DNA from 2 places in the Bradyrhizobium sp. Unk1 genome. Region 2 is predicted to be linked to the other one. Evidence: riboswitches for the same ligand, from Rfam matches in the RefSeq annotation. Region 2 holds a riboswitch; the other holds the start of a gene.
What was found. Region 2 has a riboswitch for fluoride ahead of AC5ZFO_RS30305 (cation:proton antiporter). Riboswitches for the same ligand answer to the same signal wherever they lie in the genome.

Region 1: linked by a shared signal. The riboswitch ahead of AC5ZFO_RS28935 (MFS transporter) and the one ahead of AC5ZFO_RS30305 (cation:proton antiporter) in region 2 are both predicted to bind fluoride.

What each region holds. Positions count from the first base shown of each region.
Region 1 is NZ_JCAMOP010000025.1:84,407-99,823, reverse strand. Features, by position in the region: gene AC5ZFO_RS28945 (hypothetical protein) at 1-608, opposite strand, end outside; gene AC5ZFO_RS28940 (DUF1194 domain-containing protein) at 787-1,650, opposite strand; fluoride riboswitch at 1,914-1,991, shown strand; gene AC5ZFO_RS28935 (MFS transporter) at 2,044-3,291, shown strand; gene crcB (fluoride efflux transporter CrcB) at 3,266-3,700, shown strand; gene crcB (fluoride efflux transporter CrcB) at 3,707-4,135, shown strand; gene AC5ZFO_RS28920 (DUF190 domain-containing protein) at 4,138-4,479, shown strand; gene clpS (ATP-dependent Clp protease adapter ClpS) at 4,521-4,826, shown strand; gene AC5ZFO_RS28910 (adenylate/guanylate cyclase domain-containing protein) at 4,870-6,060, opposite strand; gene aroC (chorismate synthase) at 6,141-7,229, opposite strand; gene AC5ZFO_RS28900 (histidine phosphatase family protein) at 7,319-7,918, opposite strand; gene fabI (enoyl-ACP reductase FabI) at 7,933-8,760, opposite strand; gene AC5ZFO_RS28890 (sigma-70 family RNA polymerase sigma factor) at 8,932-9,420, shown strand; gene AC5ZFO_RS28885 (anti-sigma factor family protein) at 9,527-10,297, shown strand; gene AC5ZFO_RS28880 (DnaJ C-terminal domain-containing protein) at 10,730-11,695, opposite strand; gene AC5ZFO_RS28875 (RT0821/Lpp0805 family surface protein) at 11,804-12,211, opposite strand; gene pdxH (pyridoxamine 5'-phosphate oxidase) at 12,325-12,966, shown strand; gene AC5ZFO_RS28865 (SDR family NAD(P)-dependent oxidoreductase) at 12,992-13,744, shown strand; gene AC5ZFO_RS28860 (class I SAM-dependent methyltransferase) at 13,762-14,532, shown strand; gene AC5ZFO_RS28855 (hypothetical protein) at 14,618-14,836, opposite strand; gene AC5ZFO_RS28850 (magnesium transporter CorA family protein) at 15,023-15,417, opposite strand, start outside.
Region 2 is NZ_JCAMOP010000027.1:85,824-101,240, reverse strand. Features, by position in the region: gene AC5ZFO_RS30310 (DUF190 domain-containing protein) at 68-427, opposite strand; gene AC5ZFO_RS30305 (cation:proton antiporter) at 437-1,639, opposite strand; fluoride riboswitch at 1,900-1,960, opposite strand; gene nhaA (Na+/H+ antiporter NhaA) at 2,583-3,935, opposite strand; partial or broken gene AC5ZFO_RS30295 (transposase) at 4,213-4,489, shown strand; gene AC5ZFO_RS30290 (septal ring lytic transglycosylase RlpA family protein) at 5,695-6,186, shown strand; gene AC5ZFO_RS30285 (cyclic nucleotide-binding domain-containing protein) at 6,245-6,733, opposite strand; gene AC5ZFO_RS30280 (ferric reductase-like transmembrane domain-containing protein) at 6,967-7,605, opposite strand; gene AC5ZFO_RS30275 (peptidase associated/transthyretin-like domain-containing protein) at 7,617-8,105, opposite strand; gene AC5ZFO_RS30270 (SulP family inorganic anion transporter) at 8,477-10,231, shown strand; gene AC5ZFO_RS30265 (DUF3085 domain-containing protein) at 10,245-10,694, opposite strand; gene AC5ZFO_RS30260 (hypothetical protein) at 10,691-10,927, opposite strand; gene AC5ZFO_RS30255 (hypothetical protein) at 11,099-11,266, shown strand; gene AC5ZFO_RS30250 (hypothetical protein) at 11,325-11,543, shown strand; gene AC5ZFO_RS30245 (LLM class flavin-dependent oxidoreductase) at 11,787-12,794, shown strand; gene AC5ZFO_RS30240 (tannase/feruloyl esterase family alpha/beta hydrolase) at 12,831-14,348, opposite strand; gene AC5ZFO_RS30235 (amidohydrolase family protein) at 14,544-15,417, opposite strand, start outside.

The DNA of each region.
Region 1 (15,417 bases), on a different contig from region 2:
GACGAATCCGCGGGCGGATATTTCGTCACCGGCACAGTGAAGGATTTGGAGCCGACCTGGTAGATGATCTTGCCGTTTTGTCCGTTGTCGGTCGAGATCTGCGACTGCCCGAACATGATGACGTTCCTGTAGACGTAGCCGGTGCCCTGGCGGGTGATACCGTCGGTGGTGACGCTGACCGTCGCCTCTTTGCCGTTGATGGCCAGCACGCGAAAGCTCGCGCTCTTGCCGATGTCGGCAGAATAGCCGCCCCAGCTTCCCATGAGGATGCTGTCGGAACCTGGCGGCGCCTGTTTTTGCAAAGTCGCGCTCTGCTTGCCAACGGCCGAGGAGTACAGGAGCACCAGATTCTTGCCGTCCTTGGTGCCGACCGTGACGTTGCCATAGCTTATGGTTGCACCATTGACCTCGCCGATGCCGCGCTCGGTGTGCCCGTTATGGGTGTACTCGATCTGGGCCTTGGGCCCGCGGATGTTCACGACCTTGAAACCGACGGCCTGGTTGTTGCCTGCCCAATTGCCCTTCCAGTCACCTATCAGACCGCTCTGGTGATACACCCGCTCGTTGGCGGGCGAAATCTGGCTGGTGCTCGATGTGACGATGGCCATTGGATCGCTCTGCGGATTTGTCTGACAGACCCGCTTCTGTTCGCGCGCCGGACGGCGATGTCAGAACTTTATCCGGAAACAACGGGAAACGAACCGATTAGGGCCACGCAGCAGTTAACACGTGGTTAAATTCGACCGCGTGCGGGACAGGGCAAAAGGTCTCATTCGGGGTAGCGGATCAGCGCCCCCAGCGGTCCGACCAGATCTTCTCGCCGATCAAGCAGCTGACCCGTGGCTCCTTGTCGGCAACGCGCCTCACGGGGCGCTCCGGCATACGGCCGGCGACCTCCATTAGGAGTTTGGTGCGGATGGCTTCCTTGAACTTGTCGCGATCCTTGATCGTGATGACGAAGGAGCCGGGACCGCCGATGACGCAGTCCTCGTAGTAATAGTCGAGATTGTCGATATCCATGGTCGAATAGGACGGCTCCTTGACCATGATCGGCAGGCCGTTGATGACGATGCCCTTCTCGAGCGCGGCGTCGCGCGCCGTCGTGACCGGGCCGCCATTGTTGTTGGGGCCGTCACCGGAAATGTCGATCACGCGGCGCAAGCCGCGATAGGGATCCTCGTCGAACAACGGCATCGCGAACGTGATCGCGCCGGAGATCGAGGTGCGCGAGGCGCGCCGGATCGGCGTCTTCAGGATCTCGGCGGCGACCGCGTCCGCCGTCTCCGGTCCGTCAACCAGCCGCCACGGGATGATGATCTTCTGATCGCTGGAAGCGGCCCATTCGAAGTAGGTCACCGCGATCCGGCCATTCGGCCCGAGCTTCAGCGCCTGGAGGAATTCCTTCGACTGGATCGCCTGCGCATAGCCTTCGCGCTGGATCGCGAGCTCGTCCATGTCCATGGAGTAGGAGACGTCGACCGCGAGGACCAGCTCGACATCGACCGTCTGCGCGTCCCGGTCGGCCGCTAGCCGTTGTGGCGAATTCCTGCTCGGTTCAAATTTGGGCCCTGGTGCCGCGATGCCCGCGACGTCCCCTCCGGCGAGCACGCCGGCCACCAACACAGCCCCGATCGAGAACAGCATGCGCATCGCAGTCTCCCGTCGTATGACGCGATGGTGACATGCAATCGCCTTGCCGCAAAGTCCGAAGATCGCTTGCGCTTCACATTCCGGTTAGGAATTCGCGAGTTGGGAATGCGCACGTCACGCAAAGCTGCCGCCGTGTTGCCGCGCTTGCGCCACGGGGACATGCGCGATCGCTCACACCATCATTCCGGGGCGTCCCGCAGCATCGAGCCGAGGACAGACCTTCCCCGCCCACTTGTCCGGTGCGATTTCCATGCTACGCTGACCATATAGATGGGGATGGAGTCCCCCGACAACCGCCCGTCGGCCTGTGACCGTAGTGGGCTGATGACTCCTGCTCGAGGAGGGGCAATCTCAAAGCCTCGGCCTTTGGCGGGAGCATGGACAAACCCGCCGATGGCGGGTTTTTTGTTGCCTGAAGGCGAAGGTCAGGGCGTGACGACGACGACACCGAATGCTGCGCGTGCGGGGCTGCCCAGGGGGATCTGGGTGCTCGGCTTCGTCTCGATGCTGATGGACGTCTCCTCCGAGATGATCCACGCGCTGCTGCCGGTCTATCTCGTCACCGTGCTCGGGGCCTCCACGCTCACGGTCGGCTTCATCGAGGGCATTGCGGAGGCGACCGCCTCGATCACGAAGATCTTCTCCGGCGCATTGTCCGACTGGCTCGGCCGGCGCAAGCTTCTCGCGGCGCTCGGCTACGGGCTGGCCGCGCTGACAAAACCGCTGTTCCCGCTTGCGCCCAGCGTCGGTTGGCTGATTGCCGCGCGCTTCATCGACCGCGTCGGCAAGGGTATTCGCGGCGCACCGCGCGATGCGTTGATCGCCGATATCGCACCTGCGGGCCTGCGCGGCGCGAGCTTCGGCCTGCGGCAGTCGCTCGACACCATCGGCGCATTCGTCGGACCGCTCGTGGCGATCGGCCTGATGTGGTGGACGGCAGATAATTTTGCCCTCGTCTTCTGGGTAGCCGTGCTGCCGGCCTTCCTGTCTTTCGGCCTGATCGCATTCGCGGTGAGCGAGCCGGAGCCGGACCCCAGCCGGCAGCCTACGAAGAATCCGCTGAACACCTCCGCCATGCGGCAGCTCGGATCCGTGTACTGGCGCGTCGTCGCGGTCGGCGTGGTGTTCACGCTCGCGCGCTTCAGCGAGGCTTTTTTGATCCTGCGCGCGCAGAACATCGGTCTCTCGGCGATGTGGGTGCCGGCGGTGCTGGTGCTGATGAACGTGGTCTACGCCCTGTCGGCCTATCCGGCCGGCGTGCTGTCGGACCGGATCAACCGGACCGGGCTGCTCGCGCTCGGCCTCGTCTTCCTCGCGGCCGCCGACCTCGCGCTCGCGCTGCTGCCGAGCCTTGCGGGCCTCGCGCTCGGCGTCGTGCTGTGGGGGCTGCACATGGGATTGACCCAAGGCCTGCTGTCGGCCCTCGTCGCCGACGCCGCGCCGCCAAGCCTGCGCGGCACCGCATTCGGTTATTTCAACCTGTTCACCGGGCTTGCCTTGCTGGCCGCAAGCGTGATCGCCGGCGCGCTGTGGGATGCCTACGGTCCGGCGGGCACGTTTTTGGCGGGGCTCGGCTTCGCGCTGGTCGCGCTCGTAGGGCTGCTCGCCGTCGGCGATGGTCTGGCAACGGAGGACAAATGATGATGGAGGGGTGTTCGTCGTGTTGAGCGGAGTGATCGCAATCGTGGTCGGCAGCGTTCTCGGCGGCTGCGCGCGCTATTTCGTCTCGGGCGCGATCGCGCGGCGGCTGGGCGAGACCTTTCCCTGGGGCACCATGACCATCAACATCACCGGCGCCTTCCTGATCGGCATTTTCGGCGCGTTGGCAACCCATCCCGGCTCGGTCTTCGCCGCGCCCAATCCATGGCTGTTCGCGGTGACCGGGTTCCTCGGCTGCTACACCACGGTGTCCTCGTTCAGCCTGCAAACGCTGACCTTGGCGCGCAACGGCGAGCCACTGCATGCGCTCGGCAATGTCGCGCTCTCGGTCGGACTTTGCCTTGCCGCCGTCAGTTTCGGATTTGTCCTCGCTGACGGTCTTGGAGGCTAGAAGCGGATGGCCGTTCCCTCCTCCACCGACCGCTGGCGCAGCGCAATGCTCTATGCCTGGGTTTCCTTCGGCAGCGTCCTTGGCGGCCTCGCGCGCTATTTCGTCTCCCTCGTGCTCGACACCGGCCCGGGCTTCCCCGTCGCGACGCTGTTCATCAATGCCACGGGATCGCTGATCATCGGCTTCTACGCGACGCTGACCGGTCCCGACGGCCGCGTGCTGGCGCGGCCCGAGCACCGGCAATTCGTCATGACCGGGTTTTGCGGCGGCTACACCACCTTCTCGGCCTTCAGCCTGGAGACCTTCCGCCTGTTCCACGGCGGCATGAAATACACGGCACTCGCCTATATCGCGGCATCCGTCATCTGCTGGCTGGTGTCCGTGTGGCTCGGCCATATGATGGCAAGCCGCTACAACCGCTTGACGAGGAGCTGACCATGCAAATCCCCAATCAGGCTGTTTCGCTCCGGATCTTCATCGGCGAGAGCGACCATTTCGACGGCAAGCCGCTTTATGAAGCGATCGTGACGACGGCGCGCGAGCGGCATCTCGCGGGCGCCACCGTGCTGCGCGGCCCGATGGGGTTCGGCAAGTCGAGCCGGCTGCACACCTCGAAGATCCTGCGGCTGTCGGAAGACCTGCCGCTGCTGATCGAGATCGTCGACAGCGAGGACAGCATCAACGCATTCCTGCCCATCCTGGATGGCATGATGTCGAGCGGCCTGATCACCTTGGAGAAGGTGCAGGTCCTGCAATATGGTGAGAGAGCCGCACACTGAGCACCGCGGCTGAACCGAGCCCGCCGTTTCCGGGAGGCGGAATGAACGACACCGTTACCAAGCCGAAAACTAGGACGAAGACCAAGGTCGAGCGGCCCAAGCTGCACAAGGTCATCCTAATCAACGACGACTTCACGCCGCGCGAATTCGTCACGATGATCCTCAAGGCCGAGTTCCGCATGACGGAGGATCAGGCCTACAAGGTCATGATCACCGCGCACAAGCTGGGCGCCTGCGTGGTCGCCGTGTTCACCAGGGACGTCGCCGAAACCAAGGCCACCCGCGCCACCGACGCCGGCCGCGCCAAGGGCTATCCCCTGCTGTTCACGACGGAGCCCGAGGAATAGGGCTTCATGTTGCGACGATGGATGATCTTGATCTCATCGCGCATCAGGCCATCACCACCGGCGTCTCTTCGGCGAGCCCGTACACGCGCTGTGCCTTCGAAAACCCCGCAATCGGAAATTCGCCGAGCTCGCGCCAGTCATGGCGGCAGGCGTTCGCGAAGACTTCCGAGACCACGACGGTGCGGCCGAGGCGGCCCGTGATCTTCTCCAGCCGTGCCGCGAGATTGACGGCTGGGCCGATGCAGGTGAAATCGAGCCGGTTACCGCCGCCGATATTGCCGTAGAGGATGTTGCCGACGTGGAGTGCGACGCCGAAACGGAAGCGCTCGACGACGTCGCCGACCGGAAAGGCGAGCGCCTCGACGCTGGCGCGGGATTCGCGCGCGGCCTCCAGCACGCGAGTGCAGACATGCGCAGCATCGCCGATATATTCGTCGATCGGGAACACCGCAAGCAGGCCGTCGCCCATGAATTTCAGGACCTCGCCGCCATGGCCCCGGATCGCGGCGACCTGGCAGTCGAAATAGTGGTTGAGGATCTCGACCACGGTCTCGGCCGGCAGCCGGTCCGACAATGCGGTGAAGCCGCGCAGATCCGAGAGCCAGATCGCGGCCTGCATGGTGTCGTTGTGGCCGCGGCGGATCTGGCCGCCGAGGATGCGCGCGCCGGCACGGTTGCCGACATAGGTGTCGAGCAGCATCTCGGCGGTGCGGCGCAGGCTGATGATCTCGGCGACGCGCGCGAGCGGTGTCACGATGGAGCGGATTGCCGCGATGTCGTCGTCGCTGAAGCCGCCGGGATGCCGCGTGACCCAGCTCGTCGCGTGGATCGAGCCGTCGAGATAGTGCATCGGCATCGCGAGGTAGTCGGTCACGCCTTCGGCGCGCATGTCGTCGAGGAACGGAAACCGCTTGCTGTCCGGATCGTCCATTCGTCCCCGGACCTCCAGCCCCTCCTCGAACACGATCCGGAGCGGGCTCCGGGCGAATTCGGGCGTGTCCAGGATTTCGAAATCGACGGTGCCGATCTCGACCTTCTGGCCCTGGCGCCAGATGAAGTTGCGGCCGAAGATTTCCGGATGCAGCGTGCGAATGAAGATGCCGAACCGCGACAGCGGCAGGCCGGCCGCGACCAGATGCTCGCAGACCTCGGCGATCATCTCGGAAGGGGTCCCGGACGACCTCGCACCGTCGATCAGCCAGTTGGTGATGCGCTGGATCTCGGAGTTTTGCATGTCCGCATTTGCGGACGAAGTCTTGGGGACGTCAAGCTGCGCGGTGGGCCAGTACCGCGACACGAACGCCCTGCTCGGAGCTAGCGCCCCACCTGCCCGCGATCCCGAATGAAATGATCGGCCAACACGCAGGCCATCATGGCCTCACCGACGGGCACGGCGCGGATGCCGACGCAGGGGTCGTGGCGGCCCTTGGTGAAGATCTCGGCGTCGGCGCCCTTGCGATCGACAGTGAGGCGCGGCTGGAGGATCGACGAGGTCGGCTTCACCGCGAAGCGCACCACCACCGGCTGTCCGGTGGAGATGCCGCCCAGAACGCCGCCGGCATGGTTGGAGAGGAAGCGCGTGCCATCATTGCCGGTGCGCATCTCGTCGGCGTTCTCTTCGCCGGTGAGTTCGGCCGCGCCAAAGCCGGCACCGATCTCGACGCCCTTCACGGCGTTGATGGTCATCATCGCACCCGCGAGATCAGAATCGAATTTTGCGTAGATCGGCGCGCCGAGGCCTGCCGGCACGCCTTCGGCGACGACCTCGATCACCGCGCCGATCGACGAGCCGCTCTTGCGGATGCCGTCGAGATAGGTCTCGAAGAACGCGGCCTTGTCCTTGTCCGGACAGAAGAACGGATTTTTCGCAATCTCGTCCCAGTCCCATTTGTCGCGGTCGATCTTGTGCGGACCGATCTGCACCAGCGCGCCGCGCACCTTCACATCGGGCAGCACTTTTCGCGCGATCGCGCCCGCAGCGACGCGCATCGCGGTCTCGCGCGCCGAGGAGCGGCCGCCGCCGCGATAGTCGCGCAGGCCGTATTTGGCCTCATAGGTGAAGTCGGCGTGGCCGGGCCGAAACTTGTCCTTGATCTCGGAATAGTCCTTCGAGCGCTGGTCGGTGTTCTCGATCAGCAGGCCGATCGGGGTGCCCGTCGTCACCTGCACGCCGGTCTCCGGATGCGCCATCACCCCGGACAGGATTTTGACCTGGTCCGGCTCCTGGCGCTGGGTGGTGAAGCGCGATTGACCCGGCCGGCGGCGGTCGAGATCCTGCTGGATATCGGCCTCGGTGAGCGGGATCATGGGCGGACAGCCGTCGACCACGCAGCCGATCGCCACCCCATGGCTCTCGCCGAAGGTGGTGACGCGGAACATGTGGCCAAAGGTGTTGAAGGACATCGCTGCTCGCTGGGTCGGTTCCGGCGTGTGGTAACGCGCGGGGGGCCGGGGGTCAAACCCATAGCCACCGTGAATGACGGCGAACCGGCTTAACTAAACTTCTCCAGCCACCCGTCGCGGAAGACGTAGACCGCGCCCTGCTCGATATAGAGCTCGGCCGCGCTGGCGGGCGTCTCAAGGCCGAGCGAAACCATCAGGGCCCGGCAAGTTCCGCCATGGGCGACCGCGACGGTATCGGTCCGGAGCTGGTCGTACCAGGCCCGCACGCGGACCTGCACATCGGCGTAGGTCTCCCCGCCCGCGGGGCCGACCGTCCATTTGTCGGCGAGGCGCCTGGCATAGACGTCCGGATCGGCCGCCTCGCTCTCGGCCAGCGTCAGCCCTTCCCAGCTGCCGTAGCCGATCTCGCGCAGGCGATCGTCGAGCGCGTAGTCCGCCGGCGGCAGTTCGAGTTTGCCGCGCGCGAGTTCCATGGTCTGGCGTGCACGCCCGAGCGGGCTCGACACGTAGGGTAACGTTGCCTTGTCCTTGCCGTCGCGCTTGAAGAGATCCGCCAGCACGCCGCCGGCCTGCACGGCCTGACCGCGTCCACGCGCGTTCAGCGGAACGTCCTTGGTGCCCTGAAGCCTCCCGAGCGCATTCCACTCGGTCTCACCGTGGCGAAGATAATAGATCGTGGGCACGGGCATTCCAGATTTATAAGCTAGTCCTTGCCGCCGAACGAGATGTCCGGCGCGTCCGGGCGCTTCATGCCGAGCACGTGATAGCCGGAATCGACGTGATGCACCTCGCCGGTGACGCCGCGCGCGAGATCGGAGAGGAAATACAGCGCGCTGCCGCCGACGTCTTCGATCGATACGTTGCGCCGCATCGGCGCGTTGTTCTCGTTCCACTTCAGGATATAGCGGAAGTCGCCGATGCCGGACGCCGCGAGCGTCTTGATCGGGCCCGCCGAGATCGCGTTGACGCGGATGTTCTTCTCGCCGAGATCGGCGGCGAGATAGCGCACGCTGGCCTCCAGCGCCGCCTTCGCCACGCCCATCACGTTGTAATGCGGCATCCACTTCTCGGCGCCGTAATAGCTGAGCGTGATGAGCGAACCGCCATCGGTCATCAGCTTCTCGGCGCGCTGTGCCACGGCCGTGAACGAGTAGCAGGAGATCAGCATCGACTTGGAGAAATTCTCCGGCGTGGTGTCGACGTAGCGGCCGTCGAGCTGCTCGCCGTAGGCGATCGCATGCACCAGGAAGTCGATCTTGCCCCACTTCTCCTTCAGCACTGCGAAGGCGGCGTCGATGGTCGCGGCATCAGTGACGTCGCAATGGCCGAGCACGAGGCCGCCGATCTCGGCGGCGAGCGGCTCGACGCGCTTCTTGAGCGCATCGCCCTGATAGGTGAAGGCGAGCTCGGCGCCGGCTGCGTGGCATGCCTTGGCGATGCCCCAGGCGATCGAGCGGTTGTTGGCAAGGCCGAGGATCACCCCGCGCTTGCCCTGCATCAGTCCCTGCATCAGACCTGAATCCTGCGACATTTTTGAGCGTCCCGTCGAGCTCTCGTTGAGGTCTGGAGGTACACCAGCCCTCCCCTGCGGTACAGTCCTAATACGCGGCGTTAACGCTGTTTCGAGCGCCGGAATAGCCGTTCCGTTCGGGTGTTATGATGATTGAGGCGCTCGCGCCGGACACCAGGACGTCAAGACGGCATGAGTGCGTTTCGCCAGAGTGTGGAAGCCATGATCCCGGCGTTGCGCCGCTACGCCCGCGCGCTCACGCGCGATGCGGATGCGGCCGACGACCTGGTGCAGGATACGCTGGTGCGGGCGCTGCGTTCGGAGCGCCTGTTCCTCGGCGGCGATGTCAGGAGCTGGCTCTATACGATCCTGACCAACCTCAACAAGAACCGGCGGCGCTCGCTGGCAAGACGCCCGCAATTCACGCAGCTGACGGAGAACAATCCGGATGCCAGCGGGACCGAGGCCGAAGGGCGCGACATCGAGAAGGCGCTGGCGACGCTGGTCGAGGAGCAGCGCTCGGTGCTTCTGCTGGTGATGCTGGAGGGCATGAGCTACCGCGAGGTCGCCGACATCCAGGGCGTGCCGATCGGCACCGTGATGTCGCGCCTGGCGCGGGCGAGAGCCCACGTCAAAGCCTCGCTGGAAGGTGAGCGCCCAGCGCTCAAGCGGGTGAAATGATGGCAGGGTTGATGCATCGCGCAGATCGCTTCCGCTGCATGGAGTGGGAAGCAACGCAGTTGAACCGCGTAAGATTTTTTGGGCCGCAGAGCCAGAGACGATCGATATGAACGACCACAGGATTCCAGTGACCGAGGACGAACTGCACGCCTATGTCGACGGCGAGCTGCCGGCCGAGCGCCGCGCCGACGTCGAGGCCTGGCTTGCCGCGCACCCTGAGGATGCCGAGCGCGTGCAGTCCTGGCAGACCATGGCCGAGATGCTGCACGCCCGCTATGACGGCGTCGCGCAGGAGCCGGTGCCGGCCCGGCTGGAGCTCGAGCGGCTGGAGCGCCGTCCCCGGCAATGGTTTTATGGCGCCGCGGCGGCTGTGCTGGTCGCCTTCGTGGCCGGCGGCACCGCCGGCTGGGTGGCGCATGGCGCCGCCAGCGCTCCCTCGACCTTCCAGAGCTTCACGGCGGACGCGCTTGACGCCCACCGTCTCTATGTCGTCGAGGTTCGCCACCCCGTCGAGGTCGGCGGCAACGAGCGCGACCATCTCCAGGCCTGGCTGACCAGGCGCTGCGGCTGGACCGTGTTCGCGCCGAACCTGGAGGCGAGCGGGCTGAAGCTCGTCGGCGGCCGGCTCTTGCCGGGGCCGAACGGTCCGGCGTCGTTCCTGATGTATGAGGGCGCCTCGGGCGAGCGGTACACGATCTACACCGCCAAGACCGAGAACGGCGCGACTCAGATGCGCTACGCCAAGGCCGACAAGGACGGCGCGCTGTTCTGGGCCGAGCGCGGCGTCGGCTACGTCGTCAGCGGCGGCAGCGATCGCGATCGCCTGACCAAGGTCGCGCAGGCGGTCTACGACCAGGCCGAGAAAAACGGTACCTGAGCAACCGCTTGAAAGCGGTGCCTCGATTCCGACATTGAAAATTTGGAATCAAGACATGGGTGCGTCTCATTATCGCACCGGATGCTCACGAGAAAATGAGTAGCGTTCGATCCGCCGATCGACGCGGGCGGCCTCGATTGGGGTTTTTGGTACCGCGCTGGTCCCCCTCTCGAGGCCGCACCTATTTATCGACTGCCCCGCCGGACAGCCGACACGTCGAACCACATGAGCCGAGCGGCGTTATCACGCCTCAGGCATATGACGAGCATCATCTGTTGAGAGATGCTCTGGTCCTTTGGGAGACCCCCTTCAGTTGCGATCTCGCCCTAAAGCGCGATGGCTCGCGCTTCAGCAATTTTCTCTGCGCATGATCTTTTCGGAGAACGGCTGAACGCCTCGCGCTCACGCGGCCCTCCGGGTCCGGATCATGCTTTAGCCAAGCCCGCTACGTGGATTGTAGGGGTGTTGGTCCCGCCACTTCTCCATCAATGCCTCAAGCTCGGCGTCGTTCCCGTCCGGTAGCATAATCCTGATGGTGACGAAGAGATCCCCGGTTCCGCCAGTTTTTGGCAATCCCTTGCCCTTGAGGCGGAAGGTCCGGCCGCTGGAGGTGTTTTTCGGGACCGACAGTTCCACGGCATTGCCGAGGGTCGGCACGCGGACCTTGCCGCCGAGCACCGCCTCGTAGAGCGTGACCGGCAGGTCGATCCTGAGGTCGGCACCCTCGATCTTGAAGAACGGGTGTGGCGCGATGCTGATCGTGATCAGGAGATCGCCCGGCGGATGGCCCCGAGCGCTCTCGCCCTGCCCCCGCAACCGGATCTGCTGGCCCTCGGTGACGCCGGCCGGAATCTTGACGTTGAGCTCCTTGCCCGTCGGCAGCCGGACGCGCTTCTCGCCACCCTTGACCGATTCTTCCAGCGAGACGGACATGGCGACATTGACGTCGAGATCGAGGCCGATCCCGCCGGTGTCGAATTCGAACTGCCCGGCGCCGCCGGCCCCGGGCCGCGCACCACGCGTCCCGCCGCCGAACATGCTGTTGAGGATGTCCTCGAACGCGCCGCCGCCCTGACCAGGGCCCGCGCCGCCACTGCGGAACGTATAGCTTTCGAACCCGCCGGGACCCGCACGGCCGCGCGGCCCGCCGCCACCCGGAAAACCCTGGAAGCGCGGCTTGCCGTCGGCGTCGATCTCGCCGCGGTCGAACTGCTTGCGCTTGTCCTCGTCGCCGATGATCTCGTTCGCCGAATTGATCTCGGAGAAGCGCTCGGCGGCCTTGGGGTCATCCTTGTTGCTGTCGGGATGGTGCTTCTTGGCAAGCTTGCGATAGGCGCTCTTGATCGCGGCAGCGTTGGCGCTCCGCGGCACCCCCAAGACCTCATAGGGGTCGCGCATCCGTCACGTCTCCTTCAGGAAATCGAATTGTTCAAAGGGCTCCCCGCCCCATCTGCTGGTCATGTGGGAGGCGAGTGGCATTTTTGCAACTAGCCGCAGAGCCGATTCCTAGCTCCGCCACGGCTTTAGCGTATGAATCTCCCAACGGCCACGGCTGCTTTGGCAGCCGGCGCCCTGGAGCCAGCTTTCGGTGCTGCCATTGACGTAGCTCGCCAGGAAGTCCCGGCACTTGCGGCCGTCCTCGGCGGCGTAGGACTGCGCGATCGGCGTCACCGAGCCGCGCGCTCCGGTTTCCGGGTTCTCCCAGTGCTGGCTGGAATCCTTGTCGCCCTTGCTCAGCACGTCGGAGGCGGCGTTACGGGCGAAGGCAAGATCGGTGTCGGTCGGCGGGGCTTCCTTTGCCGACCGCGCGATCGAGCCGGTCAGGTCGCTGTCGTCGGCCTTGGCGTAGGCGCTGGTGTCGTTGCGGGAAAAGCTGCAGCCGCCGGAGCCGAACCCGATCAGAATCATTGTCATGACAAAGCCGGACGGCCGGATCGCCGATAGGCCAACGCGTCCCCATGCCCTATATAGGGCGGTAGCGGACAACAACGCGTTTTGGGCCGCGGGACGCAATTCGGACTCCGGACATGACCGACACGACCTCGATGAAACACCAGACACCCTTAACATCCGGTGATTTCACCGCCGCCGACGAGCCATTTGCGCTGTTCGAGGCCTGGCTGAACGAGGCGATCAAGAGCGAGCCGAACGATCCGAACGCCATGGCGCTCGCAACCGTCGATCCCGACGGACTGCCTGACGTGCGCATGGTCCTGATGAAGGGCTTCGATGCCGACGGTTTCGTCTTCTACAGCCACATCGCGAGCCAGAAGGGCCGCGAAATCGCCGCAAATCCTAAGGCGGCGTTACTTTTTCACTGGAAGTCGCTGCGCCGTCAGGTCCGCATCCGCGGCAACGTGACGCCGGTGACCGACGCCGAGGCCGACGCTTACTTCGCCACCCGCCCCAAGCAGGCGCAGATCGGCGCCTGGGCGAGCAAGCAGTCCGAGGCGCTGGAAAGCCGCTTCGCCTTCGAACAAGCCATCGCCAAAGTCGCGGCCAAGCACATCATCGGCGAGGTGCCGCGGCCGCCGGGCTGGAGCGGCTGGCGCATCACGCCCTCGCGTATCGAGTTCTGGCACGACCGCCCGTTCCGCCTGCACGACCGTATCGAATTTCGCCGTGACGCGGCCGGCCAGCCATGGTCCAAGACGCGGATGTATCCCTGAGCTCAGGCCGACCTGAAAGATGTCCATGCCGCATTCGTCCAATGCGCCGCGCCGCACGCTGCTCCTGACCGGAGCGAGCCGCGGCATCGGCCACGCCACCGTGATCCGCTTCTCGTCGGCGGGCTGGCGCGTCATCACCTGCTCGCGGCATCCCTTCCCCGAGGACTGCCCGTGGGACGCCGGCCCCGAGGATCACATCCAGGTCGACCTCGGCAACCCCCAGGACACCGCGCGCGCGATCACCGACATCCGCAACCGGCTCGAAGGCGGCATGCTGCATGCACTCGTCAACAACGCCGCGATCTCGCCGAAGGGTCCGGGCGGCTCGCGGCTTGGCTCGGTCGACACCGACCTCGATACCTGGACGCACGTCTTCCACGTCAATTTCTTTGCGCCGATCATGATCGCGCGGGGATTGATCGAGGAGTTGAAGGCGGCCAGGGGCTCGGTCGTGAACGTCACCTCGATCGCGGGCTCGCGCGTGCACCCCTTCGCGGGCGCCGCCTATGCCACATCGAAAGCTGCGCTTGCATCCCTGACGCGCGAGATGGCCTCCGATTTCGGCCGGGTCGGCGTCCGCGTCAACGCGATCGCGCCGGGCGAGATCGACACCTCGATCCTGTCACCGGGCACCGAGAAGATCGTCGACCAGCAGATCCCGATGCACCGGCTCGGCACGCCGGACGAGGTCGCCAAGATCATCTACGTGCTGTGCACGGACACCAGCTCCTACGTCAACGGCGCCGAGATCCACATCAACGGCGGCCAGCACGTGTAAGGCCAGGCAGGCGAAGCATGGGCCGGTTCGCGAGCACTGCCTCACTCTACGAGCATTTGCGGCCGCCCTACCCGAGCGAATTCTTTCACAGCGTCGCGCACAAGCTTGGTCTCACCAAACAGGGCAGCCTGATAGACCTCGGCACCGGACCCGGACTCCTGGCGCTCGGCTTCGGCCCCTATGTCGGCCGCGTTGTCGGCGTCGATCCCGAGCCCGAGATGATCGAGGCGGCGCGACGCGCCGCAGCGGGCGCAGGGCGGTATATCACGCTGATCGAGGGCAAGGCCGAAACGCTTGCTCCCGACATCGGCAGCTTCGATCTCGTGACGATCGGGCGCGCCCTGCATTGGATGGATCGCGACCTGACGCTTGCACTGCTCGACCGGCTGGTCGCGCACGACGGCGCAATTGCCATCTGCGCCTCATTCTCGGCCACCGACGGCCGCAACCCGTGGCTTGACGGCTACAATGAAGCGCGCCGCCGATGGTCACCGGCCAAGCTGTGGGAGGAGGCCGGTCGGGGCACGCGGACTCACCGCGACCTCCCAGCATTCTTTCGCGGCAGTTCGTTTCAGCCCGCTGAACTCGTCTCAATCGAGACCAGCCATCTGGTCGGCCTGCACGACTTGGCGGAACGCACGCTCACCTACTCGTCGTCATCGCCGGAAGCGCTTGGCGAAAATGCCGACGCGATGCTGCGCGATGTCGGGCAGCATCTCGCTCCCTTCAGTCGCGACGGCGCCATCGCCGAGACCGTCGTCTCGACGGCCCAGATCGTGAAGCGCTAGATGATTTTCCCGCTCGAAGGGCGGGAAGCAAGGCGATCCAGACAACGCCGCCGCAGGACCTGGATCGCCTTTACCCTTCCGTTCCTCAATCGACTCGAATCCGACGCGACCGATCGCGCAGCCGCGGAGCGGCCGTGCTGAACGCAGTCGAGCAGTCGTCGTCGTTCTCACCATCGAGCAGCGGAGCACCACAGTGCCGGCACATGCGTGCCGACATCGACGACGCCTTGCCGCTCGCCAGGACCTGACGGTAATTCGCCAGATCGATGACGTTGCGGGGCGACGTTATGTGTTTTTCAACCATGGCTGTTCCTCGCGGCTAACATGCTGCTTATCGCAGACAAGTTTCGCGCAAACGTTCAGCCCACTGCTCAAATTTTACCGGAGGAATTGGGGCGGCGGGCACACATCACCGCGCGGCCTCAATCCCGCTCTATTCTGCGACACCAACCACCATGTCTCGTTGAACGGCGTAAGGTCTCGGTAGGTATCAAAGCCACTTCTTGAACTTGAAGATCCAGTACGGGACGATCGCGGCGGCGAGCATCATCACCAGCGCCATCGGATAGCCGTGGACCCATTCGAGTTCCGGCATCGCCTTGAAATTCATGCCGTAGATCGAGGCGATCAGCGTCGGCGGCATCAGGACAACGGCCATGACCGAAAACAGCTTGATGATGTTGTTCTGCTCGAGATTGACGACGCCGAGCATGGCGTCGAGCACGAAGGTGATCTTGCTGGAGAGATAGGAGGCGTGGTCGGTCAGCGAGGCGACGTCGCGCTGCATGGTCTTGAGCTGCTCACGCATGTCCTTCGACCATTTCACGCCCTCCACCACCGCGGAGAGGAAGGTGACGACGCGGCCGATCGACACCAGGCTTTCGC
Region 2 (15,417 bases):
ATCGGACAGCAGAAGAGAGAGTTGATGGAGAGCAACTGTTAGGAGCTGTTCGACCAGGCGTTCCAAATCATGGTAGATTTGCACGCTCCTTAAGTCCCTCCTTCCCGTATTGCAGCACCTGTACCTTCTCCAAGGTGATGAGCCCGCTGGCCATCATTGCGTCGAGCGCCGGCAAGAACTCGTTGATCTTCGCCTCGGTGTCCGCAATCTCCACGACCACCGGGAGGTCATAGGAGAGCCGAAGCACTTTAGCCGTATGCATTCGGCTGGAGTGCCCGAAGCCCATCGGCCCTCGGAGCACCGTTGCCCCTGCCAAGTGCATCTCTCGTGCCCTCAGCACAATGGCCTCGTAGAGCGGCTTCTGTTCAAATCGATCATCCTCGCCAAAGAAGATGCGCAGGAGCATTGCGTCCTTCGGAACGTCCATAACAGCCTCCTACACGTTACGCGGTTCTGGAACGATTGGCCTTTCGCGCTCCTCAGGTTCGACATCTGGCAAAAGGTGACGCGGAAGGAAAAATGCATTGGCAATCAAGGTCGGCACTACGGCACTTCCAATGACGGCCGCCACGAGTGCGGAGTATTGCGCCTGAGTGATGATCCCGTGCGATAAGCCGAACAAGGACGAGATGGTGCCGAATGTCAGCCCGGTGGACATCATCAACGTCGTGTACATCCCCTCCCGGGGCGGCGAACCGAAGCTACGGGTGACGGGATAGACCCCTGAAATCTTTGTGACAAGCTTCACCGTGAGCATAAGCAGGAAGGCGCCCGGTGCAGCTATCAGAGCAGGCACCGAGACGAACGATCCCGCTCGGATGAAGTAGAAGGGCGTGAGAAAGCCGAAGCACAAGGTCCGCAGCCTTCGGATCAGTATGTGATCTTTTCCGACGCTGCCCGCAAGGATCATGCCGATCAGATAGGCTGGGAGCACGGCTTCACTATCCGCCCAAGCAGCAAGGCCACCGAGAGCAAACAGGAGCAGCAATAGGTACTTGGTTTCGAGTTCGGAAGGGCGACCACCGTACAGGCGGAAAAACTGCGTCGTGATCCACGGCAAGAAGATCAGCACAGCTCCGCACACGCCCACAAAGATCAACGTTTTGATAGTGAATGGTGCGAAGATGAGGCCCAAGGTCAACACCGTGCCCAAATCTGTGACGAAGCACGCCGCGAGCACGACCTTTCCGTACTCGGTCGCGTTGAAGCCGAACTCAAGCATGACCGCGTATACGACGGCTACGGATGTGGTGGACATGGCGACGCCAGCGAGCCAACTCGCCATGGTGTCCCACCCGAGGAGATACCGAGCTGCCATTGCACAGAGGAGGAATGGGACAAGGAAGCTGATAAGCCCGATTGCACCTGCCTCCTTCCAGCGTTCGCGGAAGACAACCGGATCAAGCTCGGCGCCGGCCAGGAACGTGAGCAGGATTGCGCCGGTCCCAGACAAGAACTTCACCCAGGTCTGGTCGGTACCCAGCATGGCCGAACCTATCGTCGCACCGATTGCGAGTTGGGCGATTGTGCCGACGACGATTTCGGACAACGCAGTAGCTATACGGAGCCAAATGGAAACCAAGGTGGCCACAAGCGCGAGGCCGAGCCACAGCGCAGCCAAGGTCCAGATTTCAGTCATGGTTCTCTCCCGGCCGTGAGGTTGACCGAGCGCTGTCGCGCTTCTTGGTCGCGCGCCACTCAGTCCCGGCGAATGCGGAGCCAATAGCTGCGGTCACCCAGATGAGTTCGCCGTCATACTCAAGCCAGTAGGCTAGCGCGCCAACTACCCACAGCGCACCCACGAGCCACATTGCGATAGACAAGGAAGTTGGAAACCCAGCCATTGTTCGCCCTCTCTCGGGCGCTGCTGGGAGCGAAATGATCCCTACCGACGCCCTGCGTCTGGTAGGAGCCATCAGCCTCGCGGCGGTTGTCGGGGGACCCCATCCCCATCAAACATTTAGCCCGATATTAGGTTGGATGGACGAGGCGTCAAGTGCTTTGCGTGAGATGACCGTTGTGGGTCAAGGGGCGCCGTTTCGACCAATCCGGGGCGCTTCCGGTTTGCGCCTGGCTCCGGACATCCCGCTGCGACGCGCTAACGGAAGCGATGGGCCATAAGGCGACATCCCCCAGCATCGCAACAAGGGAGCCACAAGATCCATTCTCAACCGAAAATGAAATAGAGAAAGTAGAGCGAGTAGCCGATCACAAGGACGCCCACTAATACTGAAAGCCAGAATAGAAGTTTATCATCTTTCATTGACGATCTACCGGCGGATCAAACCTTTGGCGAGATAGCGAAGTCCAATAGAGCCGATTCCTGACGAACAACGGGATAGCAGACAGTCAGATCTCCCCGCTTTGGGTTGAAACAAGCCGAATAGCGGCAGGACCTTCTATGTTGGCGCTAACATAGTTTTGCGCGGCCAAGATGAGAGCTTCTACGGCGGATCGATTGTACGAGGGATGCTTCGGATTCAGGTGCAAGCCAGTTTCGACGATCATCACCTGGGTAATCCCGGAGGGTAGAACTTCAATGGCGAATGATACGAAAGATGTGTGCGGCGCTTTGAAGGACATTAGAGTCCCCTTCCCTGACGTCGAACGTAGATGACGCCCCAGCCAAGGCCTAGTATGGCGGCGACAAGCGAGCCGAGGAGCACCCCCAGTTTCGCCGCCCTCAACAATCCCTCATCGGAGAAGGCGAGCATCGAGATAAAGATCGACATGGTAAAGCCGATCCCAGCCAGCAGGCCGACCAGACAGACGCCACCCCACGAAACGCCCGGAGCAAGGCGACACCAGCCGAATCGTACCGCGGCCCAAGTCGTGCCGACGACGCCAAGCGGTTTCCCAGCGATCAAGGCAAGCGCAGTGCCCATCATCACCAGATGGCTCCCAGCGGAGAGATCAGCGCCTGCTAGGCTGACGCCGGCATTCGCCAGCGCGAAGATCGGCATGACGCCGTAAGCCACCCACGGATGCATTGCCATCTGCACCCGCGACACCGGCGGCAATATCTCGCGGTGAGCTACGCGAAGGTCTCGCAGCGGTTGCTCTAACAGGTGCGGATCCCCTGCCTTCACCGCATCGCTGCTTCGCAACTGCTTGAGCGCTCGCGACACTACTTCCAGCGGCGGCTCTCGCATCGGTATAGCGCGTACCGGAGTTATCAGCCCGAGCACAACACCTGCCAGGGTTGGATGGATGCCGGCTACCATGAACCCAATCCAAACCAAAGAACCCGGCAGTACGTAAAAGGGCGCAGAACCGATCCCAATCCGCTGACATCCCAAAACCGCGAGAACACCAATCGACGCAATGATGAAACCGCCCAGCTGAAAGCTGGCGGTGTAGAAGATGGCAATGATCAATACCGCAATGATGTCGTCGATGATCGCCAGCGCAAGCAGGAAGACCCGGACGTTGACCGGGATCGTTCGTCCAAGCAGCGCGAGCACCCCAACGGCAAAGGCGATGTCTGTCGCGGTTGGCACGGCCCAGCCCTGCCCTCTAGCCGGATCGCTGTTGAGGGTCAGATAGATGAGCGCCGGGACGATGACGCCACCAGTCGCCGCGACCAGCGGCAGAATGGCTTGGTCGAGTCTGCTCAGTGCGCCTTCATGAACCTCGCGCCGAATCTCCATGCCCACGACGAGGAAGAAAACTGTCATCAGCGCGTCGTTGACCCAGAAGTGCAGCGATTGGGAAAAAACGTATCCTCCGACACCGATTGTGAGCGGGAGGCTCCAGAAGGCGTGATAGCTATGATCGAACGGAGAGTTGGCCCAAATCAGTGCAGCGGCAGCGGCCGCGAGGAGCACGGCACCGCTGACAGCCTCAACATGCAGGAACCTGTGAAGGGTGCTGAGGGCTTGTTCCGCCAGCCGCTGGGCTCTCGGCAGATCGTCGAATGAACAGCTATCGTTCATGGGCACGCGCTTTCCGCGTGGCGGCCCGACCATCGCTCAGCCTGTCGCTGCTCTATGCCAGCGAGCACCCGAACGCCGTTATACATGGCGATGGCGACAATTCAACCTCGGAGGAGTGATCGGTCACCAATGTCTGTTCTGGTCATTTTCGACGCATTTGGCAGAGATTGAGGGCTGGTTCCGCTCCTGTCCGTAAGCGCCGTACCAAGAGCGGGCCAGGAGCGTCGCGTTTGGCCGGACTGCCGCGATTCAAACTCCCGAACTGGGGGCTCGAATCATGCGCTTCCAACTCGCCGACCATGAATGGACCGGCCATCAAGCCGATGCTGCCGAACAAGCCGCGTGGCGTTCCTCGGGTGAACGACAGACGGGTCCTGAATTGCATCTTCTGGGTCCTCCGATCAGGAGCACCCTGGCGTGATCTGCCGACGGCGTTTGGCCCATACACCACTTGCTACGACCGCTTCGTCAGGTGGCGGCGGGCCGGTGTTTGGGGCCGCATCACAGAAGCGCTTGCCACTGCCCATGATGCCGCTGTCCAGATGATCGACACCTAAATTGTCCGAGTGCATCAGCTCTCCTCTCTAGAGAGAGCAACAACTAATGCGACGAATTTGCGTTCCAGATGACTAGGGACGCTCGCCTGTCCCGCGAAGGTGAGTCTAAACAACGGCATCTCCGACAGTGGCTAACTCGCGCCGAATGTGATAATCAAGGTCACATGGTGGCACTCAAGAGTGCCACACAAAGAATGCTCGTCGGACCGAAAAGTTCAATAGAATCAACGCTCGCCAGGATCTTTAACTCAGTTCAATCCTGTCTGGCAGCACCATTCTCTGGCTCACATCACGCACAGATCAGCATTCTCGCGGCACTTGGCGCCCGAGTTTTGCTCTCCTCTTTCGCCCTCTTCCGTGAAGAGGGCGCAGGGAAGGCCGGGTGCCGGCTGGCACCCATGATCCGCCGCGCCAGGAACTTGCACACGCAAATGCGCAGGCGGGAAACAGGTGGGCCGGAAAAACACCCGGCCTTCCCTGCGCGATGGTCTGACGGCTTATGCGCGCTCTCCCCGGAGCCGAGTTCCTTCTGGCCTCCGTCGCCTCGCGAATTGGCGATGCCTCGAAACCCGGTAGAGCCCCGATCCATCTCCGCAAGGCTTGACCGTAGCAACGACGGTCAGGACCACGCGTTTTCGCCGTACGCAGCCATCCAGCTCCGCCCAAGGGCTTCGCCGGACACAGGCGCCGTCCGTTCCGCACGCAGTCAAGGCCCTCACGAGGTTCATCTCGCCCTGGTCCCGCATTCGCGTGCCCGGCACTGCCGCGTCCACCGCACCCCGGCCCACGTTCGCGACGACGTACGATCGCCCCTCTTCTCGGGCCGGGATGGCGGAGAGAATGCCGCAATTCCGAATTTCGGTAAAGTGGAATATTTTTACTGCAGAGGATTGACGGGTTTGTGCGAGCGGCGGGTGTGTTGCCCGACGCATCAATTAGCGCGAGCGTGTCGGCTTGTGGCGACATCGCATTTGTCACTCGCCGCAGGTTCCATCAGGTCATGCTGCTGACGCATTCTCTGTCTTAGTCGGTGACAACCTAAAACACTGCGTGCGGACCGCTCTGGTTCGCACATCGGTTCCGTAGCCAGGGGTTGGCTCGAATCCGCAAAGCATTGGTGCAAGTTCATGAACGCTTCCGCGTTCGCTTGACCATGCTTGCGGTAGCGGAACCGGACGTTCGAAAAAATCACAGGAGTTATAATGCTGTTCCGCTCGAGCGCCGCAATTTGCGGCGCCCTGGTTGCGCTTGCCGTTTCTGTTCCCGTTGATCGAAGTGAAGCGTGTGAAGTTCACTCAAGCGCCGTCGTCGATGCCGCCTCCGGGGAGGCGGTCGTCGGCGCCGCATCCATGTACAATCCGTTCAAGCCCGGCAAGGAGGAGGGCGGTCCGAACACAGCCTCCGGCGAGCGCTATGATCCCTCTGTCTGGGCGGCTGCCATCAAGACGAATTTGCGCGGGAAATTTGGTGGAGTCCAATTTGGCGCGAAGCCGAAATATGCCCTGGTCGAGGCCGTCGGCAAGAAGGTCATCGTCAAGATAAATGACGTGGGGCCATTAAGGCCCGGCCGCATCATCGACCTCAACGAGCGGACGATGCGCCATTTCGATCCAAGCCTGGAGCGCGGAGTCATTGTTGGCGTAAGGGTCAGCCCACTTCCCGGGGACGATTGGATCCCGGGACCGGTGGGCTGAACGTCCCGCGCGAAGTGGCGTAGCCCGGATGGCGCGCAAGCGTAATCCGGGGCCACATTCATCGCGCAGGAATTTCGTCTTCGCCCGCCTGGTGTCCGGTGAGGCGATCGTCGGCGCGGCGCAGTCGCCGGCATAGCTCGCGATTGACGTTCTGCAGGACGATCACATAGGCGTGGATATCGGCCTTGTAGCAAGCGTAGAGCTTTCGCGCCGTCAGCTCGTACAGCACCGTCGGACTCTCCGCGACCACCGTGGCGGAGCGATTCTGCATTTCAATCAGCGTCATTTCACCGAAGAAATCGCCAGTCTCCAGAACGGAAATCGGGATGACGCTTCCCGAGTTCGCCTGCTTGCTCACCGCCAGCCGGCCGGATTTGACGATGAACAGCGAGCGTCCCGGCTCGCCTTCCGCCACGACGGTCGCGCCGGCATCAAAGCGGCACTCGACCAGCATCGAAATCAGCAGGTCGAGGCTCGGGTCCGGAAGACCGCCGAAGAACGGTGTCGCGAGCAGGAACGTTTTCAGCTCGGGGGCACTGACAACCATCGCGCTAGGATACGCCCCGTCGCTATCTGCGGCAAGCAGAGCAGACGTCGGCGGTGACGACGCTCAGCGTCGTTCGAACAATATGACCAGCAAAAGTTTCGCAGGATGGGTAGAGCGACCTGTCCGCCGAAGCCCAAAGGGCGAAGGCGGAAGCGAAACCCATCGCGGGCTGGTTGGTGACGAAGCATGATGGGTTTCGCAAGTCGCTCTACCCATCCTAACGCGCGGCCATGTCACTGCGGCGCAGTGCTCTCACCGCGCAACGTCCTTCGCTTTCGCCACACCTGCAAGTCAATCATGGCTTTTACGGTTGCCGCGAGGACGAGCGCGCAGAGCGCCGCCTTCGAGATCGTCTCCATCGTCCCCTCGATCAGCAGGCAATGGGCCACGCTGCCTGCGACGATGACGATCGCCAGCGGCATATGAATGAAGCGCCAGGTTCGCGGTCGCAGGCCCAATCGCCGGCGCAGGGCGGCCAAGAGTGCGACCGCGAAGATGGCCCACATGGCGGTCACGCCGAAGGGAGAGAACGGGGTCGGCGATGAGAAGGTCAGCGCGTCGATCATGTCGGGCGGACTGGTGATCCAGAGGCCAACGACATGGATCACGATCGCTGCGACCAGCGTGCCGCCGATCCAGTGATGCGCACGCCGTCCGCGATAGGCCGGGAATCCCGGCAGATATCCGCCGATCAGCAGGGGCTGAACGAGCACGAGGCCGAGGGCAACAATCCCCGCAAACCCGGCCACGACGTAGAGCGGACCGCGCCATGCGAGCTGCTCGCTTCCCGCTGCCGCGACGATCGGCACGCCAATGGCGAAAGCAAGGGCAACCCAGATCAGGATCACCCGGGCCAGTCTCCACCCCTTCATTCGCAACCCGGTCAGGCCGGCTGCAGGACGAAGTGCGCTTCCAGGCTCGTCTCCTTCGCGCTCCGCATCACCGGCCGCAGAAAGACGGTCTTGAACTCACCGCTGTCATAGGCGAGGTGACCATGCGGCTGGCCGAAGATGGGAATGATCTGCGGCATCTCGAGCCGGAACTTGCCGTCCTTGTCGGTGAGCGTGGCGCCATGACTCTGCGGTTCGTGCTCCTGCCCTTCGGTCGTGTGCGCCCAGATCTGGATGCGCTGCCCGACGAGCGGCGCCCCGTCGCCTGCGCGGCGTACGCTGCCGCTCATCCAGAAGCCGCCCTTGCCGATCCGGTCCACGGTCGGCGCGCCCTTGCGATAGTTGTTCGCGCCACCCGACATCGACTCGGTCGGCGCGAGGCCTTCCGCGCGGGCCGGCAACAGGAGCCCGGACATCCCGGCCGCCAGGACCGAGCCGCCGGCGGCGAGGAGATAGCGTCGGTTGAGTACGACCATGGTCATGTCAGTTCCTCCTCGACCCGTGCAGTGGCTCCGCCGAGGGTACAACAACAGGCGCAAAACGCCCAGTTGAGACGAAGGGCGCCATAGGTCGCAATAACAGGGTTGTGAACGGAGGCACAGGCCAGTCAAACAGCCGCTAACGAACGCCATTCTCGCGGCATGAAACGCCCGAGTTCGGTTTTGGTCCTTCCCCCTCTTCCGTGAAGAGGGCGCAGGGAAGACTTGGTGCCGGCTGGCACCCATGTGGCCCGCTGTGCTGCTTCGGCCATAGCGCCGGGTCACTGTTCAGCCTGCTGCGGGCGTAATAGCCTGATCGATCCAACACATCATGCGGGGCAAACTTGCTCAATGCGGGCTGGGAGAGACCATCAATGAAGCGCTGGTTGCCCGGACTCGACACTCTCCGTCAATATGAGGCAGCATGGCTTCCGCACGATATCTTCGCCGGCATCGTCCTGGCGACAATGCTGGTCCCGGTCGGCATTGCCTATGCAGCTGCATCGGGCCTGCCGGGCATCTACGGTTTGTACGCAACGATCGTGCCGCTGCTGGCCTACGCGCTGTTCGGCCCAAGCCGCATTCTCGTCCTTGGCCCGGACTCGGCGCTGGCGGCAATACTCCTTGGAGTCATCGCTCCCTTGGCCCAGGGCGATCCCCTGCGGGCCGTGACACTCGCGGGCATGATGGCGATTGTCTCAGGGACGGTCTGTATCCTGGCTGGTGTCGCGCGCCTTGGCTTTATCACCGAGCTTCTCTCGAAGCCGATACGCTACGGGTATATGAACGGAATTGCCCTGACCGTATTGATCAGCCAGCTGCCTAAGCTCTTCGGCTTTTCCATCGAGAGCGAGGGGCCACTGCGAAGCCTGTGGGCGATTGTCAGCGCGATCCTTGGGGGGCAGATAAACTGGGTCGCGTTCGCGATTGGCCTCGCCACGTTGATCGTGATCCTGCTTCTCAGGAACAACAAGCGGGTACCGGGGCTTCTGATCGCGGTCGTTGGGGCTACGCTCGTCGTCGGGGTACTTGATCTCGGGACGCAATACGGCGTCAAGGTGCTGGGCCCCCTTCCCCAGGGCCTGCCGGGTTTCGTTGTCCCATGGATCACCTCCAGCGACCTCGTCCCGGTGCTGATCGGCGGTTGTGCAGTAGCGATGGTTTCGTTTGCCGATACGAGCGTACTTTCACGTGCCTACGCTGCACGATTGGGGTCTCGGGTCGATCCCAACCAAGAGATGGTCGGGCTCGGTGCCGCCAATCTGGCGACGGGATTTTTCCAGGGCTTCCCGATCAGCAGCAGTAGTTCACGGACACCCGTTGCGGAAGCCGCCGGTGCCCGCACTCAACTCACCAGCGTCGTAGGCGCGCTTGCCATCGCGTTGCTCCTCCTGGTCGCGCCGAGCCTGCTCCAACATCTACCCACCGCCGCATTGGCCGCCGTCGTCATCGCATCGGCGATTGGCTTGATTGAAGTTGCCGATCTCAAACGAATCTATCGCATTCAACGGTGGGAATTCTGGCTGGCGATCGTCTGCTTTGTCGGTGTAGCAGTGCTCGGAGTCATTCCAGGAATTGGTCTTGCGATCGCAATCGCTATCATCGAGTTCCTGTGGGACGGTTGGCGCCCACACTCCGCCGTATTGGGGCGCGCCTACGGCGTCAAAGGCTATCACGACATCACACGATATCCGGATGCGCGCCGGGTCCCCGGGCTGGTCCTGTTTCGCTGGGATGCACCTCTGTTTTTTGCCAACGCCGAATTCTTCAGGGAACGCGTCCTGGAAGCCGTAGCGACATCGCCAACACCCGTGCGTTGGCTAGTTGTTGCCGCGGAGCCGGTCACGAGCGTAGACGTCACCGCCTGCGACGTGGTTGCCGAACTGGACCGATCGTTGCACGCGCAAGGCATAGAGTTTTGTTTTGCCGAACTCAAAGATCCCGTGAAGGACAAGCTGAAAAGATTTGGCCTCTTCGCGCAGCTTGGAGAGCATTACTTCTTCCCGACAATCGGCGTAGCCGTCGCCCGTTATCTCGAAACCAACAACGTGGAATGGGAGGACTGGGAGGACAACGACGTGCGGGGCTTGGAGAGAGTAGCGGGCCGAGATACCGCGTCTGGTCCTTAGCCGAGATTCAGACTCAAACCCGACGACTGCGTCCTGACGCGGTGTCATTTTTGTCCCGGATGCGCAGCGATTGCAGTCGTATGCTCGCCGCTCCTTTTTCGACGACAGCCACCGTCATCGTGTCGGGCTCGAAGGTCACCTCGACGTCGGCGCCGGCATCGACGGCAGTGCCGATCATCACCAGATCGACGAATTCCCTCCCATCGTTATCGCCGAAGATGGCGCGCTTGATACCCGACCAGGTTTGGACCGGCACCCTGAGCGGGTCGCATTCGTTTGCGTAGGCCAGAGTCACGCTGCCCCGAGGCCGGGCGCCGTTATGCACGAGATAGATGCCTTGGCCACCGACAAGCCAGAAACCGGGTGAATCTCGACCGTTCATGGCTCGCACCGAAACCGGCCATTGCCGGACGGCCTCGTTCCAGAGCGCCTTCAGCCTTGCATGAGGAAAGGTCAGCTTCACTGAAGTTGGTTCCGCCGAGCTGCGTGGTTATCCGTGATCGCGTCGGCAATCTGGTCGCGTGGCACAACGCACACGATCTTGGCATCATTCGGCAGGGCGAACGTCAGCCAATAGGTTTCGGCGTCGTACGGGGCGATCACCACGACGGCTTCGACGTAGGCAGCCTTGCTGTTGTCGGCGACGGAAAACCCAGCGTCCGTCAGCGCGGTGCGTTCCTGTTCGTCAAACTTCACGGCGTCATCTCGTGTCTGGAGGACGCCCCCGGCGACTCGCGGTTTACTCGCACCGCTTATGGAAACCTCGTTAAACCGCATTAAGGTTGTGAAGGATTGGCAATGTCCGGCGACGACGGGAGCCCGACGACTCGAGCGTCACGGCTGCGCGAACGAGACCCAAGCCGTTGAATGATCTTTCTTGTCAGCGCCGCATCCCTCAATATTCAGCAGGCATCCACTGGTGGCGCCGCAGCGCCCTACCGCGACTGCGTCCAGATGTCGCGCTCCTCGTCCACGGTCAGGACGATCGGCATCGGCTTCGGCTGGATCGGTTGTTACCGCGATTTAACTGGCTGATCTCTCCAGATCGGGCGAGGGCTGCACGCGAGCACACCGTCCGCGAGAACGACCAACAATGCCGGAAATTGAAATCACCGACGAGTGCCGCGCTCTGATTGCGGCCGAGTTCCCGTCCGACGATACCGGACAACGCCTGGCAAGCGGCAAATGGCAGATACAGATCGATGAGGTGACGTGGCAAATGCTGCACAAGGCACGGCGGCCCGGCGAGTCGGTATCGGACTGCATCATTCGCGTTATCATCATCATCCAGCACAAGCGCGGCTTGCTGTAGCTGCCGCCAACGGGAAAGGTGCCGGCCACATCTCGACCGCTGGGGGCTGAGCCAAAACTAGTAACGGAGGACGATTTCGCTCTTGAGAAGCAGAAAGGTAGATCCTGGCCCGCTACATCGTCTCTGACGTTAGCGCAGCAGATTTGGATTGCATTTGCGCGCTACGGGCGCGCTAACATTTCCATAATGAGCCACTACATGTGAGGCCGCAGCGCACATCGCACTCCCACCCGGTACCCACCCATGATCCCCTTCTCCGTGCTCGACCTCGCTCCCATCCGAAGAGGTGGCGATGCGGCGCAGGCGTTCCGCAATTCGCTCGACCTCGCCCAGCATGCCGAGCGCTGGGATTTTAAGCGGTTCTGGCTGGCCGAGCATCACAACATGACGGGCATCGCGAGCGCGGCGACGTCGGTGGTGATCGGGCATGTTGCGGGCGGGACCAGGACGATCCGGGTCGGGTCCGGCGGGATCATGCTGCCGAACCATTCGCCGCTGGTCATCGCCGAGCAGTTCGGTACGCTGGAGTCGCTCTATCCCGGGCGCATCGATCTCGGGCTCGGCCGCGCGCCGGGCACCGACCAGTTCACGGCGCGGGCATTGCGGCGCGACCTCGCCACGACTTCCGAAAATTTTCCGCACGACGTGCTGGAGTTGCAGGCGCTGCTCGGTGATGTCCAGCCGAACCAGGCTATCCGCGCCGTGCCCGGCTTTGGGACGAAGGTACCGCTCTGGATCCTGGGATCGAGCACTTTTGGCGCGCAGCTTGCGGCGATGCTCGGGCTGCCTTTCGCGTTCGCCTCGCATTTCGCGCCCCAAATGATGATGCCGGCGCTGCGCGAATATCGGGCGCGCTTCGAGCCGTCGGCGCAGCTCGACAAGCCTTACGCGATGGTCGGCGTCAACGTGTTCGCCGCCGAGAGCGACGCGGAGGCGCAGCGGATGTTCTCCTCGCTCCAGCAGCAATTCATCAATCTGCGCCGCGGCACGCCCGGCCCGCTTCCGCCGCCGGTCGACGACATGGACGCGCTGTGGTCGCCGGCCGAGAAGGCCATGGTTGGCCAGTCGCTGTCCTGCTCCGCCATCGGCGCGCCTGAAACGGTCGAGCAGAAGCTGAAGGCGCTGATCGCCGAGACCGGCGCGGACGAGCTGATGACGACGGGCCAGATCTACGACCACGCCGCGCGGCTGCGCTCGTTCGAGATCGCGGCCGAAGCGCGCGATCGGCTGGCGAAGCAGCCGGCAGCGTGAGCATCGCGCACCGTGAGTGTCACGGTGACGGATGAATTATGGAGCGGCGCAGGTGAAGCTCTCGGCCTGCTCGATGCTGCCCTGGCCAAGATAGCGGGCCTGGCGAGGATAGGGGCACAGCGGCCGGCTGCGCCCCGGCCAGGGTGTCGTCGCACCCGCGCGAGCTTCGATGCGCTCCGGCGCGCGGCCCTGCTCGACCCAGGTCACCAACGGGGTCAGCACGTCAAAGCTGTCGGTGGAAGGCCCTCCCGAACAATGATTCATGCCGGGCACAAGGAAGAGGCGGGCGAATTCGCCCGTCGCCTTCTCTCCGCCTGCCGCGTCCGTGAGCCGCTTGTACCAATCCAGCGTATCCAGCGCCGAGAAGGTTGGGTCGCTGACGCCGTGATAGAGCAGCAGCTTGCCGCGCCGCTGACGGAAACCGGAGAGATCGACTGCATTCGCGGAGATCGTCTGCACCGAGGATTCCGGCATCGCCGCGCTCGTGGCAAATATTCTCGTGTGGGCGGCCGTCACATCCACGGAGCGGTAGAAGTCGTAAACCGCCTCCGCTTCATTCGGTAACGGCGCCTGCGGAGGGGTCATATAGAGATATGCCAGCGTCGCTCCAAAGGACACGTTGAACGCGTTGACGCGGCTGTCGGGTGCCGTGCCGAGAATCCAGCGCCGCCATCCCTCCGTGGCGATTCCGGAGTCATAGGGATATGACGCATAGATCCGGCGCCCCTGTGCCGTGGTCGGCCCCTGGAAATGGTTTTCGAGTGCTGCGACTTGAGCAGCGGAGAGGCAGCTGGCGGTCTTCTCGGACGTACACTGCAGCGTGCGCGGCGAGAATCGACAGGCAGGCACATTGTCGATGATCCCGTCGGCAAGTCCATCGGCTGCGTCGCAGGACTGAACGATCGCCCTGGAGAGCAATTCCATATCGGCCTGAGACAAGGCCTGCGCCAGGATGGGGCGGCCGTCCGGGGCCTTCGGTGAGATCGCCGCAAAGCCTTGCGTCGACGCGGCCCCCGCAAGACCCTTCTCGGGCATTCGAAAAGCCGGTGCACCCGCTGCCACCCCATCGAAGTGCTCCGGGAAGCGCTGCGTGATCGCCATCCCGTGCCGCCCGCCATTGGAGCAGCCCAGGAAATAAGAGTAGCTGGGCAAGCGGCCATAATAGGTCTGGATGAAGTGCCTGGCTTGCCGGGTCACGACGTCGTCGGCGCGATAGCCGAAATCGATCCGCGCTTGCGGATCGAGGCCGAAGCTGGCGCCGCCGAGGGGACCCGGCGCGTTGCTGTGTCCGGCATCTGTCGTGACCGTCGCGTAGCCCTGATTGAGCGCGCTGGGCCGTCCGCCACCGGGCTGCACATCCCCGCTGCCGAGGACGCCATCGGTGCCTCCCTGCCCCTGGAACACGAAGCGGCCGTTCCACGCTTCCGGCAATCTGAGATGCAGGCCGATGGCAAACTTCTGGCCGTCAACGCCGGTTCGCTCGTCCAGGTAGGCAAGCACTTCGCAATGAGCGGCCAGCCCGCCGGCCGCCGGACGCAGCTGGGCCTCGCTCACGCGTATCGTCGGACCGGACTCCGATTGAAGCCGATCGCATGCTGTCACGGGCGAGACGGCGTCGCTGCCGGCGGCCGCAGTTGCGATAGAGACGGCGCACCCCACGAAAGCAAGCGCCGCACTCGGCCAAGATTGGCAGCGCAGCCTTCGCCGTGCCGAGACCATCAACATGCCCCCCGATCGTGAACGACCCGACTAGTCCGGAAAGCCGAACAGCTTTGCCGGATTGTGCACCAGGATCTTCTCCAGCTCGGCCTGGTCGGGCGCGTAGCGATACATCAGCTCGAGCAGGTCGGCGTCGTTGGGCGGCTGCTTGACGGAGACGGGATGCGGCCAGTCGCTGGCCCAGACGCAGCGGTCGATTGCGGCCTCGATATAGGCGCGCGCGATCGGGACCACGTCGTCGTAAGGCGGGCCAACCTTCGAGGTCTTCTCGCCGAGCGACAGCATCACCCAGAAATTGCCCTTGGCGAGCAGCTCGAGCATCTTGCGCAGGTTCGGATCGGCCTTGCCGGCTTCCGGATCGGGCCGCGCCATATGGTCGATCAGCACGGGGACGTCGAGATTCTCGTACTTGGCGACGCTGGAGACGATGCCGTCCTTCTCGGGCTGGATCTTCACGTACCAGCCGAGCTCGCGGATGCGCGCGATGGCGCGGGCGAAATCGGCGTCCGACAGCACCGCGCCGAGCTCCTGGCGGAAACTGAAGCGCGCGCCGCGCACGCCCGCGTCATGCAGCTTGGCGAGATAAGCGTCGTTCGCCTCCGCGAACACCAGCGCATTGGCGCAGCCGCGATAATTCGGGCCCATCGCGGCGAGGCCGTCGAGCACGACCGAATGATCCGCGCCGTACGTGGTGGTCTGCACGATGATGCCGCGCTCGATGCCGAGCGTCTTGTGCACGCGCAGCGCCGCTTCCCACGTCGCGGTCGGCATCCGGTAGGCCGCACCGGGACGCTCCGGATATTTATCGATGGGCCCCAGCACGTGAAACTGGCTGTCGACGGTCTTCGGCGGCGGCGCCTTGATGGGACGGCGCGGGTTCGGGTCGAACGGCAGATAGGTCGGC